One region of the Enterobacter hormaechei subsp. xiangfangensis genome, then DNA from elsewhere that is predicted to be linked to it. Evidence: riboswitches for the same ligand, from Rfam matches in the RefSeq annotation. Region 1 holds a riboswitch; each other region holds the start of a gene.
The links. Region 1 has a riboswitch for thiamine pyrophosphate ahead of thiC (phosphomethylpyrimidine synthase ThiC). Riboswitches for the same ligand answer to the same signal wherever they lie in the genome.
Positions count from the first base shown of each region.

Region 2: linked by a shared signal. The riboswitch ahead of thiM (hydroxyethylthiazole kinase) and the one ahead of thiC (phosphomethylpyrimidine synthase ThiC) in region 1 are both predicted to bind thiamine pyrophosphate.
Region 3: linked by a shared signal. The riboswitch ahead of thiB (thiamine ABC transporter substrate binding subunit) and the one ahead of thiC (phosphomethylpyrimidine synthase ThiC) in region 1 are both predicted to bind thiamine pyrophosphate.

Region 1 is NZ_CP017183.1:262,555-267,202, reverse strand. Features, by position in the region: gene nudC (NAD(+) diphosphatase) at 1-380, opposite strand, end outside; gene BFV63_RS01305 (Rsd/AlgQ family anti-sigma factor) at 476-973, shown strand; TPP riboswitch at 1,028-1,137, shown strand; gene thiC (phosphomethylpyrimidine synthase ThiC) at 1,217-3,112, shown strand; gene thiE (thiamine phosphate synthase) at 3,112-3,753, shown strand; gene thiF (thiazole biosynthesis adenylyltransferase ThiF) at 3,740-4,495, shown strand; gene thiS (sulfur carrier protein ThiS) at 4,479-4,648, shown strand, end outside.
Region 2 is NZ_CP017183.1:3,020,817-3,025,464, forward strand. Features, by position in the region: gene BFV63_RS14465 (ADP-ribosylglycohydrolase family protein) at 1-320, shown strand, start outside; gene BFV63_RS14470 (PfkB family carbohydrate kinase) at 317-1,270, shown strand; gene BFV63_RS14475 (GntR family transcriptional regulator) at 1,244-1,990, opposite strand; gene thiD (bifunctional hydroxymethylpyrimidine kinase/phosphomethylpyrimidine kinase) at 2,033-2,833, opposite strand; gene thiM (hydroxyethylthiazole kinase) at 2,830-3,600, opposite strand; TPP riboswitch at 3,636-3,732, opposite strand.
Region 3 is NZ_CP017183.1:734,837-739,484, forward strand. Features, by position in the region: gene thiP (thiamine/thiamine pyrophosphate ABC transporter permease ThiP) at 1-1,135, opposite strand, end outside; gene thiB (thiamine ABC transporter substrate binding subunit) at 1,111-2,094, opposite strand; TPP riboswitch at 2,126-2,226, opposite strand; gene sgrR (HTH-type transcriptional regulator SgrR) at 2,263-3,918, opposite strand; gene sgrT (glucose uptake inhibitor SgrT) at 4,007-4,159, shown strand; gene BFV63_RS03550 (sugar efflux transporter) at 4,281-4,648, shown strand, end outside.

The sequences.
Region 1 (4,648 bases):
ATTTGCGGATAGTAGCGTTCACGGCAGTGGCCGCAAAGCATTGCCCACTCGGTTTTGCTCGGGTGCATGGTGTGGCCGCAGTAGCCGCAGTATTTGTGCGAGCGGTAAAACTCCGCCAGCTGCACGCCGCGCCCCGCCAGCTGGAACAGGCCGACATCCCGATCCAACACCTGACGAACGGATCCCATATCCTGACGACGAGCCTGTAGGATCAACCATACCGGATCGCCCTGCCACTCGCCGATCCGCAGCGCAGGTTGGCCGACGAGATCGAAGATTTCTGCCGCACCGTAGGGTATCTCCCCACCGGGCAGCCACAACTTTTGCTCGTGACTGACGATCCACCAACCCAGATCTGATTTTTCAATAATACGATCCATATCTATTGCACTACCTTCGCTTCACTGACATGTTGTTAGCATTGTGGTTACATTTTGGATAAGCAGATCCCATTCTAAACCTTATGGAGTCGACCATGTTAAACCAGCTGGAAAGCCTGACTGAGCGCGTTGGAGGAAGTAACACCCTGGTGGATCGCTGGCTACATGTGCGCAAGCATCTCCTTGTGGCGTATTACAATCTGGTCGGTCTTAAGCCTGGCAAAGAATCCTTTATGCGGCTGAACGAAAAAGCGCTGGATGATTTTTGTCAGAGCCTTGTCGACTACCTCTCCGACGGCCATTTCAACCTTTATGAACGCATTATCCGCGAAATGGAAGGGACAACGCCGTATTTAGCGGCCAGTAAACTCTGTCCGCTGCTGGAAGCCAACACCCAGCGGATCATGGACTACTACGATTCCGCGCTGGAGAACGCTATCGATCACGATAACTATCTTGAGTTTCAGCAGGCGCTTTCCGACCTTGGCGAAGCGCTGGAAGAGCGATTCACGCTGGAAGACAAGCTCATCGCCCTCGTGCTGGACAACAACCTGAATATCAGCACCAGCGATAACGTTGCGCGCCCTGCTTGAGTTCTTAATCGTTAACGAGTAATTTACAACCATTCGCCCCTCTGCGGAGGGGGATTTTTCTTGTCGGAGTGCCCAGTGTGAAAGCACGGGCTGAGACCGTTAATTCGGGATCCGCGGAACCTGATCAGGTTAATACCTGCGAAGGGAACAAGAGTCACACTGCTGTTGTATCGCCCCTGAGGCGATCTTCTCTTGCTTCATCCGTCGTCTGACAAGCCATGTCCTTCACTTTTGGAATGAGCTATGTCTACTGCAAAACTGACCCGCCGCGAACAGCGCGAACACGCACAACGCTTCATCGACACCCTGGAAGGCACCGCTTTCCCGAACTCGAAACGCATCTACATTTCCGGCTCACAGGCTGATATCCGCGTCCCGATGCGCGAAATCCAGCTCAGCCCGACGCTTATCGGCGGCAGCAAAGACAACCCGCAGTTTGAAGACAACGAAGCCGTGCCGGTGTATGACACCTCGGGCCCGTACGGCGATCCTGATGTTGCTATCAACGTCCAGCAGGGTCTGGCAAAGCTGCGCCAGCCGTGGATAGAGGCGCGTAACGACTGCGAAGAACTGAGCGTGCGCAGCTCTGCGTACACCAAAGAACGCCTGGCCGACGACGGTCTGGACGCGCTGCGCTTTACCGGCCTGCTGACGCCGAAACGCGCTAAAGCGGGCAAATGCGTAACCCAGCTGCACTACGCGCGCCAGGGTATCGTCACGCCGGAGATGGAGTTCATCGCCATCCGCGAAAACATGGGCCGCGAGCGCATCCGCAGCGAAGTGCTGCGCCACCAGCATCCGGGTGAAGGGTTTGGCGCTCGCCTGCCGGAGAACATCACGCCGGAATTTGTGCGTGATGAAGTGGCCGCCGGGCGCGCCATTATCCCCGCCAACATCAACCACCCGGAATCCGAGCCGATGATTATCGGCCGCAACTTCCTGGTGAAGGTCAACGCCAACATCGGCAACTCAGCGGTGACGTCATCCATCGAAGAAGAGGTGGAAAAGCTGGTCTGGTCGACGCGCTGGGGCGCGGATACGGTGATGGACCTTTCCACCGGCCGCTATATTCACGAAACCCGCGAATGGATCCTGCGTAACAGCCCGGTGCCGATTGGCACCGTCCCGATTTATCAGGCGCTGGAGAAGGTCAACGGCATCGCCGAAAACCTCACCTGGGAAGCGTTCCGCGACACGCTGCTGGAGCAGGCGGAACAGGGCGTGGACTACTTCACCATCCACGCGGGCGTGCTGCTGCGCTACGTGCCGATGACGGCGAAACGTCTGACCGGTATCGTCTCACGCGGCGGTTCGATTATGGCGAAATGGTGCCTTTCCCATCATCAGGAAAACTTCCTCTACGAACACTTCCGCGAAATCTGCGAAATTTGCGCCGCGTACGACGTCTCCCTGTCGCTGGGCGACGGCCTGCGTCCTGGCTCCATCCGCGATGCTAACGACGAGGCGCAGTTTGCCGAGCTGCACACGCTGGGCGAGCTGACCAAAATCGCCTGGGAGTACGACGTGCAGGTGATGATTGAAGGCCCGGGCCATGTGCCGATGCAGATGATCCGTCGCAACATGACCGAAGAGCTGGAGCACTGCCACGAAGCACCGTTCTACACGCTGGGGCCACTGACAACTGACATCGCGCCGGGCTATGACCACTTCACGTCAGGCATTGGGGCGGCGATGATCGGCTGGTTCGGCTGCGCCATGCTCTGCTACGTGACACCGAAAGAGCACCTCGGCCTGCCAAACAAAGAGGACGTGAAGCAGGGACTGATTACCTACAAGATTGCCGCCCACGCGGCGGATCTGGCGAAAGGCCATCCGGGCGCGCAAATTCGCGACAACGCCATGTCCAAAGCGCGCTTTGAATTCCGCTGGGAAGACCAGTTTAACCTGGCCCTCGATCCGTTCACCGCCCGCGCCTACCACGACGAAACCCTGCCGCAGGAATCGGGCAAAGTCGCGCACTTCTGCTCCATGTGCGGACCAAAATTCTGCTCGATGAAAATCAGCCAGGAAGTACGCGATTACGCCGCCGCGCAGACCATTGAAGTCGGCATGGCGGACATGTCGGAAACCTTCCGCGCGAAAGGCGGCGAAATCTACCTCAAAAAAGAGGAGGCATAATGTACCAGCCTGATTTCCCCCCTGTCCCCTTCCGCTTAGGGCTTTACCCGGTGGTGGACAGCGTGGCGTGGATAGCGCGCCTGCTGGAGGCAGGCGTTCGCACGATCCAGCTACGCATTAAGGATAAACGCGATGAAGAGGTGGAGGCCGACGTGATCGCCGCTATCGCGCTGGGACGTCGCTACCACGCCCGCCTGTTTATCAACGACTACTGGCGGCTGGCGGTTAAACACCAGGCGTACGGCGTGCATCTGGGACAGGAAGATCTGGAAACGACCGATCTCAACGCGATCCGTGACGTCGGTCTGCGGCTGGGCGTTTCTACCCATGACGATATGGAGATCGACGTGGCGCTGGCAGCCCGCCCCTCTTACATCGCGCTCGGTCACGTTTTCCCGACGCAAACCAAACAGATGCCGTCCGCTCCACAGGGCTTGACGCAGCTGGCGGCCCACGTTAAGCGCCTTGCCGATTACCCCACCGTTGCCATCGGCGGGATCAGCCTTGAACGCGCGCCCGCCGTGCTGGAAACCGGCGTCGGCAGTATCGCCGTCGTCAGCGCTATCACCCAGGCCGCAGACTGGCAGGCCGCCACCGCACGGCTTTTACAACTGGCAGGAGCAGGCGATGAAAGATCGTGATTTTATGCGCTACAGCCGCCAGATCCTGCTGGAGGATATCGCCATTGACGGGCAGCAAAAGCTGCTCGCCAGCCGGGTACTGATTGTCGGTCTGGGTGGATTAGGCGCCCCCGCCGCGCTGTATCTGGCTGGCGCGGGCGTGGGCACGCTGGTGCTGGCCGATGACGATGAGGTACATCTCAGCAATCTGCAACGGCAAATCCTCTTCACGACAGAAGATATCAACCAGCCTAAAGCGCACGTTACGCGCCAGCGGCTGAACCAGCTTAACCCCGATATCGAACTGGTCGCGCTCCAGACGCGGCTGAGCGGGGAAGATCTGCAACGCGAAGTGGCCCTTGCCGACGTGGTGCTGGACTGTACGGACAATATGGCGACGCGTCAGGCCATCAACGCGGTCTGTGTTGCGCAGAACACGCCGCTGATCACCGCCAGCGCGGTCGGTTTCGGCGGGCAAATAATGGTGCTTACGCCGCCGTGGGCACAGGGCTGCTACCGCTGCCTGTGGCCTGACGAGGCTGAACCGGAGCGTAACTGCCGCACGGCAGGCATTCTGGGCCCGGTGGTGGGCGTGATGGGTACTCTTCAGGCGCTGGAGGCCATCAAGTTGCTCAGCGGCATGGAGACAGAACGCAACACGCTGCGGCTGTTCGACGCCCGCTCCAGCGGATGGCGTCATCTGGTGTTAAACCGCGCCAGCCACTGCCCGGTATGCGGAGGCCGCAATGCGCATTCTGTTTAACGATGAGCCGATGACGTGCGACGACGATCTTACCGTTGCCGCCCTGCTCGACACGCTGCGCCAGCTGAAGCCGGGAACGGCGCTGGCGCTCAATCAACAGATCCTGCCGCGCGAACGGTGGGAACATCAGCAGGTCAATGAAGGCGACCAGAT
Region 2 (4,648 bases), 1.9 Mb from region 1:
CCAACGGTACCGAGTCCGCCAGCGAGCAGATCTATCAGCTTATTGGCGCGGGCACGAGCACCCTTGAGTCCGTTCCGGCGGCGATTGCGATGGTCGAACTCGCGGGCACCGATCCGAACCGCTGCGCGGTGTTATGCGCCAACCTGGGCGGTGATACTGACACTATCGGCGCGATGGCAACGGCCATCTGCGGTGCGCTGCACGGTGTACAGGCCATTGATCCGGCACTCAAAAACGAACTTGATGCCGTAAACCGGCTCGATTTCGGCCACTACTGTGAAAAACTGCTGCACTTCCGGGAGCACAGGGAGGGCGTATGAGTGCTTTTGCCCGCCGTCTCGAAACCCTTCACGCCACGCGTCCCGTAACGGTGCTCGGCGCGGCGGTCATCGACGTGATTGCCGACGCCTACGCCCTGCCCTGGCGCGGGTGTGATATCGAACTGAAGCAACAGGGAGTGAATATTGGCGGCTGCGCGCTGAATATCGCCATCGCTCTAAAGCGGCTCGGCATTGCTGCGCAAAACGCGCTTCCTGTCGGCCACGGCGTGTGGGCCGATATTATCCGTAACGCCATGGCGAAGCAGGATCTGCACAGCGCCGTGGAAGCGGAAACGGGTGATAACGGCTGGTGCCTGGCGCTGGTGGAGCCTGACGGTGAACGGACCTTTATGTCGTTCAGCGGCGTGGAGAATCAGTGGCAGCAGCGCTGGCTGGACGGGTTAAGCGTGCCGGCAGGGAGCCTGATCTCTTTGTCCGGCTACCAGCTGGCGTCCCCCAGCGGTGAGCTGCTGACGGCCTGGCTGGAAAGTCTTCAGGATGCGACGCTCTTTATCGATTTCGGTCCGCGCATCGCGGATATTCCCGACCCGCTGATGGCAAGGATTATGGCCTGCAAACCGATTGTCTCGCTTAATCGTCAGGAGGCGGAACTTGCCGCAGAATGGCTTGGCGTAAGCGTGGAAGAGCTCGGCACACGGTGGCAGCAGAGGTTTGGCGCTGCGCTGATCGTACGCCATGATAAAGACGGGGCGGTCTGGTATGACGGTGACGCTTCCGGACACGTTCCGGCGTTTCCTGCTACCGTGGTCGATACCATCGGCGCGGGTGACAGCCATGCGGGAGGTACCCTTGCCGGTCTGGCCGCGGGATGGTCACTGCCAGAGGCGGTGCAGCTTGGCAATGCCGTAGCCGCCTGGGTAGTCAGCCATCGCGGTGGCGACTGCGCCCCCACGCGCGAGGCCCTACTCCTCGCACACAAAGACGTATAGGTCGCTGCGGCAGTAGCTGATGCTGTACTCAATTGGCCGGTGCTGTTGATCGAGCGCGACTTGCTTGATCACCAGCACCGGTATCTTATCGTCCATCTTGATATGCGCCTGAAACTCGCTGTCCGGCATCCGGGCGCTGACGCGGGACCGGGTGCGCTGCGGAAAGATATTCTGGCTGCGGAAGTAATCATAAAGCGAGACGCCAATGTCGTCCGGGTTGGGAATTAATCCTACTGGTACCCAGGACTCCTCTATCGATACTGCATCGTCATCCACATAGCGGATGCGCTTAAGCAGAAATACATCACTGTCTGGCGCAAGGGAAAGGTGGCGGGCGATCTCCTCCGGACATTTCACGACGCGTTTATTAACCCACAGCGTGTTGGGCGTTTTGCCCCGCAGCACCACCTGCTGAGAAAACCCGCGCGCCTCTTTTAGCGAATATTCAAAGATATTGTTGATTTGCGTCCCGTATCCACGCGCGCGGGTGACGACGCCAGCCTCTTCCAGCGCCTGCATCGCTTTACGCACCGTAATGCGCGACACACCGGCAAGCTGGCTCAGATCGCGCTCGCCAGGCAAAATATTACCGTGCGCGAGCACGCCGCTGCGTACCGCGTTTTTAACCGTTTCGGCAAATTTCAGATACAGCGGCGTGTTGTCCGGTGCGGCAATTCGTTCCTTGAGTTGAGCAATTAACCGGGTATGCGCTTGTTCCATCTCTGTTTTTCTCTGGCATAAGGTTTTATGCCAGTATACGGCTTACCACCATGCATGAAAATGGTGAACCGGCCCAATACCGTGACCCACTTCCAGAGAATCGGCTTTTGCCAGCGCGTCCGAGAGCCAGATCTTCGCCTCCTGTACCGTATCCGCCCAGTTCGCGTTTCGGGGACGCAGCGCCGCCAGCGCCGCCGAGAGCGTACAGCCCGTGCCGTGGGTGTTTTTGGTCCGTACGCGCGGGGCGGTGAAACGTTGCGCGCCATCGTGGGTGAAGAGCCAGTCCGGGCTTTCTGCATCATCGAGATGACCGCCTTTCATCAGTACCGCGCGACACCCCATCGCCAGCAGCGCATTGCCCTGCTCTTTCATTTCACGTTCGTTTTGCGCGTGTGGCGCATCCAGCAGCGCGGCGGCCTCAGGCAGGTTTGGCGTGATCAGCGCCACCTGCGGCAGCAGCTTTTTACGCAGGGTGTCGACGGCCGAGGCGGAGAGCAGCGGATCGCCGCTTTTGGCCAGCATCACGGTATCGAGCACCACGTTTTTTATCTGATAACGTTTGAGACGTTCCGCGACCGCTTCAACAATGTCCGCCTCTGCGAGCATGCCAATTTTGGTGGTGTCGATACGTACATCGCTGAATACCGAATCCAGCTGTGCGGCGACAAAATCCGGCTCAATGCGATACACCGACTGTACACCGCGCGTGTTTTGCGCCACCAGCGCGGTGATAACCGAGCATCCATAAGCGCCGAGCGCAGAGAAGGTTTTCAGGTCTGCCTGGATCCCCGCTCCGCCGCTGGGATCGGTTCCCGCAATAGTCAGGGCATTTATGCGTGTCATACCTGTTCCTCCAGCGCGTAAAGCGCGTCCAGAAACGCGGAGGAAAAGCTGCCGGGCCCCCGGCTTTGAGTCAGGGCAACTGACCCTGCGCGCTTCATAAAGCCGCAGGCAGCCGTCGCGTTATCAAGCCTGTCGCCAGGCAGCGAGCAGCAGGCGGCGACGACCGCCGAGAGCGCACAGCCAGTTCCTACCACGCGGGTCATCAGCAGGTCGCCGCCCGCGACCGTACGGGTTCGCTGACCATCAGTGATGTGATCCACTTCTCCTGTGACGACCACAACGGCATGGGTCTGACGGGCGAGCGTCTGCGCAGCGGTCAACGCGCTCGCTGCCGTATCGGTGGAATCAACCCCGCGCCCGCCCGCACTCATTCCGGCAAGGGCGAGGATTTCGGAGGCGTTTCCACGAATGGCCGCAGGTTTAAGGGATAATATTTGCTGGCAAAAACGGGTGCGGAACGCCAGCGCGCCAACCGCAACCGGATCCAGAACCCAGGGTGTGCCCGCGGCTACAGCGCTCTCAATAGCCCGACGCATCGACTGGGCGCGCGGTGCGGTGAGTGTACCCACGTTGATGAGCAGAGCATCGGCAAGCGCGGCAAACTGTTCCGCTTCCTCGGCTTCGATCACCATTGCCGGGGAAGCGCCCAGCGCGAGCAGCACGTTGGCGGTGAAGGTCTGCACGACATCGTTGGTCATACAGTGCGTGAGCGGGGAACGGGTTCGGAATTGATGTAAAACGTGTGAGTCGAGCAGGTCAGGCTGCATGGTTTCGCTCCTGCCGTGCGTGAAGAAGCGATGACCGGGTAGGCATCTGACTTCCCTACGCTGGCATTATCCAGATCAGGTAATACGGGTATTTCTCAGCCTTCACAAAGAAGGGCACCCCGAGTCAAATAAAACAAAATCAAAAGCTTGCGATTAACGTCCCGTTAATCCCTGTTCTGGATCATGCCAGCGGGAAGCCAAAGACTCAACCCTAAAAAATCCTCTGTGTCCCAGTTTGTGTCTCACGTTGTGACCCACAGATAAATGGCAGGCACAAAAAAAAACCGCCCATAAGGCGGCTTAAGTAAATTATTCAGTCGTGAAGATTTAAATGAAATTTATTTTCTGCATACGCTTTCTTCATGCAGTCGAAGTGCTTTTGCCAATTCCAATTGGAATGCAAAGGAAAGACGGGAACGGCTGATCTTGATACCGTCAATAATGATGTATGTAGGGTAAACAGTGACCATGCGGCCCAAGTATTGGAAGTGTTTAGGGTGGTTTGCTTTATCGTTATTCATTGTGTGCCATCCGTCTGGGTGGGGGGTAATCCCGGCAACGGATGATTGATCTAAAATCGATCAAAATCAATAACTTAACAGATCACCAAATCCAGGGGGTGTACATTGGCAAGCCTCCCTCAGCCTAACCTATACACGAACAGAAAATAGGGGCGGATTCCTTCCAGTTGGGTGGGAAAATATCCGGGAGTTTGGATATTGTTGCTAGGCCCCTCGATCTGAGGCCCCGGGTGATGAGAGTATTTTCGCCAAATATCTGGGGGCACTCCCTACCGGATGGCCTGCATTCTGGTCAAACATTGTCCAACCTTCCGCTCTTACAGTGCGCTCGCTCAGATATCCCTTTATTCTCAATTACTTAATAACAACACAATACCATTCTGTCCTTTTACCCTATGGACCAGTGGCCCCGCCGGGCCACCCTGGAGGCGTCCGCCTCCCCTGTGCGCCTGTGGCGCGTTATTTTGTGGCAAGCAATACAAACCCACAGGGTTAAGAGTTGTAGCGCCACAGGCGCATACAGAAAG
Region 3 (4,648 bases), 470 kb from region 1:
GGATCAGCATACCCGTCAGTTCCAGCGCGTGTCCGGCTTTACGGGCATGACGCGCGTGCAGTTCGCGGCTGCTCCAGAGCAGCATCATGGTCAGGATCACGCACAGTAGCCCGGCAGCCAGCGCGATGCGCAATGAGGTCCACGTTGCTTGCCACAGGACAGGCTGTTGCAGTACCGACAACACATTGCGATTCAGGCCATCAACAATAACGGCCAGCAGCGGGGGCAGCAGAAGCAGGAGTGCCAATGCGATTAGCATAAAATCCGCGACGCGGCTGTGCAGGCTGTCCTGCGGATCGCGCCAGCCTGTCAGGTTATTGCTACCTGTGGGGATCGCTTTACTTAGCCGCTGGCTGAGTAACACCAGCGCCAGGCAGCAGACCATCTGCACGATCGCCAGCAGCGCGGCGCGGCCCGGATCGTAGTCGTAACTTAAGGCCTGATAGATCGCCAGCTCAATGGTGGTGGCCTGCGGCCCGCCGCCGAGAGAAAGTACGGTCGCGAAGCTGGCGAAGCAGAGCATAAAGATTAGCGCGGCAACCGGAGCAATCTGGCGTCGCAGCCACGGCCATTCGACAAAGCGGAAGAACGACCAGCCGCGCATGCCAAGCTGGGCGGCAATCTGACGCTGCTCACCGGGAATGTTTTCCAGCGCCTGTAAAAAGAGGCGCGTCGCCATCGGCATATTGAAAAAAATATGCGCCAGCAGAATGCCTTTCAGGCCGTAAGGGGAGAAGGTCCATTCCAGACCAAGCAGGTTGAAGAGGGATGCCAGCCAGCCCTGCCGACCGTAGACGCTCAGAATGCCGAACACCGCCACCAGCACGGGCAGGATCAGCGTCATCGCGCACAGCCGCAGCAGGGCAAGCCTGCCGGGGAAACGTCTGCGATAGAGGGCGCGTGCAAGGAAAATGGCCGGGATCGCCGACAGCAGCGCGGAGAGAAACGCCTGCCAGAAGGAGAAGCGGATGACGTGCCAGAGATAGCTGTCGTGCCAGAGGGCGAGCAGATCGCTCTCTGGCGCGTTAAACCACAGCGCAAGGAATGCACCCAGGCTGACGACGACCATCAGTACGGCGGCGAGCAGCCCGGGAACTAACCAGCCGGGGATCAGCGGCTGACGGCGCGTTGCCATTCACTAATCCATGCGGCGCGCTGGGCGGCAACCTGCTGCGGCGTAAATTCCAGTGAGGTTTGCGGCTTGTTTAGCTGCTCAAAGCCTGCCGGCAGCGCAACGTCAGTGACCGGGTACATCCAGTTGCCGGTCGGAATAGCGTTCTGAAATGCCGGGGAGATCATAAATTCCAGGAATTTTTCGGCAAGCTCCGGCTGTTTGCTCGCGGCGGTGCGGGCGGCCACTTCCACCTGCAAATAATGCCCTTCAGCAAAGTTCGCGGCGGCGTAGTTGTCTTTCTTCTCGGCGATAATGTGGTAGGCCGGAGAGGTAGTGTAGCTCAGCACCAGGTCGCTTTCGCCTTTCAGGAACAGGCCATAGGCTTCGCTCCAGCCTTTGGTGACGGTAACGGTTTTCGCGGCCAGCTTCTGCCACGCTTCCGGCGTTTTATCCCCGTAAACTTTTTGCATCCACAGCAGCAGCCCCAGACCCGGCGTGCTGGTACGCGGATCTTCGTAAATCACGCGCCATTTCTGGTCACTTTCGACCAGCTCTTTCAGGCTTTTGGGCGGATTCTTCAGCTTGTTTTTATCGTAGACAAACGCAAAGTAACCGTAATCAAAGGGAACGAAGGTGTCGTTTTTCCAGCCGCCCGGTACGTTAACGGCATCTGCCGCCACGCCGCTTTTGGCGAACAGTCTGGTTTGGGTGGCGGCTTCCAGCAGGTTGTTATCCAGCCCGAGCACCACGTCGGCTTTGCTGTTTTTGCCTTCCATGCGCAGCCGGTTAAGCAGCGAGACGCCATCTTCCAGCGCCACGAATTTCAGCTCGCAGTTGCAGTCCGCTTCAAAGGCTTTTTTTACCACCGGGCCAGGGCCCCAGTCGGCGGAGAAGGAGTCGTAGGTGTAGACCGTCAGAACAGGCTTAGCAAAAACAGGCAGCGCAAACAGCGCCAGCAGAGGAAGAACGTTTTTTAACACTTTGCACCTCAGGGTTGAGTGGCAAAGGATTTTGAGAGACAGCCTCAAATCCCTTCGCCGGCGTTATCCGGATCAGGTTCGACGGGTATTATCTCAGCGCACATCTGTGATGCAGCACCCCGTTGAGAACGGCGCTATTGTAATGATTTGGTGAATATTACGAAAGCGTTATGGCTCCGGCGGCGCAAACCAGGCGGATTTAAAATCAAACCAGCCCAGGGTGTTCATCCGCAGGCCGCGCATGCTGCGCTGGCCCTGGATCAGCAGCCAGTGGTGAATCAACGGTACGATCGTCTGCCCGGCCAGTAATTCCTGACACCAGGCGGCCAGATCCATTTCTCCTGCCCGCCACCGTGCGGCGTCCTGCTGCCAGTCCCGGTTGATACAGTGCTGAATCAGGGGCACTTCGTACAGGTGAGAAAAGAGCGAGAAATCAAGCGGCAGCGTAAAGTTTGCGCTGTTGAGCCAGATATCGCTGATGACGTCTCCGCGATGCCATTCATCATAATCGACTTCCTGTATCGCCAGCGTCACGCCTTCGGCTGCCAGCAGCGTGCTCATGATCCTTGCGATAAACCTGTGCTCAATGTGATCGCGATAGTAGCTGAGGGTGATGGTCTCCAGTCCGGCAGGTTTTTCACTGCGCACTGGCTGCGCATGGTGCCAGCGCGGAAGCAGGCCATAGGCCGGGAACCACCAGGTCTGGTATTGCTCCTCTGCGTGATAAATCAGGTTAGCAGGGGCAAGAATATGGCTTATCCACCTGCGTACGTCGTGGTTTGCCCCGCGATGGCTGCGGCTATCAAAGAGCAGGTAGTAGCAGCCCTCCTCCAGGCGGCTTTCGAACGCCTTTTCACCGGCTGTTGGCCCTTCCAGGGTCAGGCCTGCGCTCAGCTCTTCGTTGAGATCCGGTAACACCCAGACGTTCACTTCGTCGATCAACGCCCTGTAGCCAAAGTAATCATCAAAGGCGCGGATCTTCAGCTGATTACTGTTGTTTCGTGTAACGGAGTAGGGGCCCGTACCAATCGGCTGGCTGGAAAAATTGTTCAGGGAGCGCCACTCGGCAGGCAGGATCATTGAGGGGACGTAGCCCAGAAGCCACGGAAGCCATTTGTCCGGCTGCGATAGCTCAATATCCAGCGTCCAGGCCGTTGGGGAGTGGATCCGCGAGATATGCGAATAGAGCGGCAGCGTGCGGGCTCGCTCTAAGGAATCGATAACGTCGCGCATCTCCAGCTCGCGTCCATGGTGGAAATGAATGCCGGGGCGTAAGAAAAAGCGCCAGTGGCGCGGGGAAAGCTGTTGCCAGTGGTGCGCGATATCCGCCTCCAGTTCCCCGTTTTCCTCATTTATTCGCGTCAGGCCGCTGAAGATTTGTCGGGCCATGTGGGTTTCAGAACGCCGTAACGCCGTGCCGGGCAACAGATTTTTCATCGGACGGTAGTAGAGCACCCGCAGAATGTGTCGGCCCTGACGAAAACTGCGTCCGAGATGGGAGACCAGCATTTGGCGCACGGCGGCCTTGTCGCCCACCAGCTGGACCAGCTGATCGATACGGTCCTGCTCGAGCAGGTCTTCTGCACGCTGCTGCTGCAATGCCAGCCCGGTGTAGAGAAAGGTCAGCCGCGAGCGTTTCCCGCGTCCCGCCTCCGCTTCCCAGCTTAACCACCCCTGCTGCTGCATGGTATTGAGCAGCGTGCGCATATGGCGGCGGGAACAGCTAAGCAGGTCAGCCAACTCGTTGAGCGTGGTTTCCTGCGATTGCCCCTCACAGCACTGCCAGAGGCGGATAAATTGTTGTTGCAGACGACCAGAAGGCATAAAAGGGGAACTCCTGACAAAAAATCAGCAATTTATTAATCCCTATATTAAGCCAATAATCCTTATCGATGAAGCGAGGAGGTAAATTATGAAGAGGTCTACCGCACGTCAGTTTTATCAGCACTATTTTTCAGCGACAAAGGGAGTGTCCTGGCTGGCCCGCCAGTGCGCAGAGCAGCGGCTGAGAATACTGGAAGATCTGATGCAGTGGGACGTTACGAAACCGACCTCTTCTCGCTAACTCGCCTCGATCATGTGTGACTGAGTATTGGTGCTAATCACCCGCCAGCAAAATGTTTTTTGCTGGCTTTTTTCGTTTACTATTTCACCCAATTTCGATTCGCTTTCATAAGGACTTGCGCATGCTCTGGTTGATGACGATGGGGCGACGCCTGAATGGCGTGTACGCCGCTTTTATGCTGGTGGCCTTCATGATGGGCGTAGCCGGCGCGCTACAGGCGCCGACGCTGAGCCTGTTTCTCAGCCGCGAGGTGGGGGCGCAGCCGTTTTGGGTGGGCCTGTTCTACACCGTCAACGCCATTGCCGGGATCCTCGTCAGCCTGTGGCTGGCGAAACGATCCGACAGCCAGGGCGATCGCCGCAAGCTGATCCTCTTTTGTTGCGCAATGGCCGTGGGCAACGCGCTGCTGTTTGCCTTCAACCGCCATTACCTGACGCTCATTACCTGCGGCGTGCTGCTGGCCTCTCTGGCGAACACCGCCATGCCGCA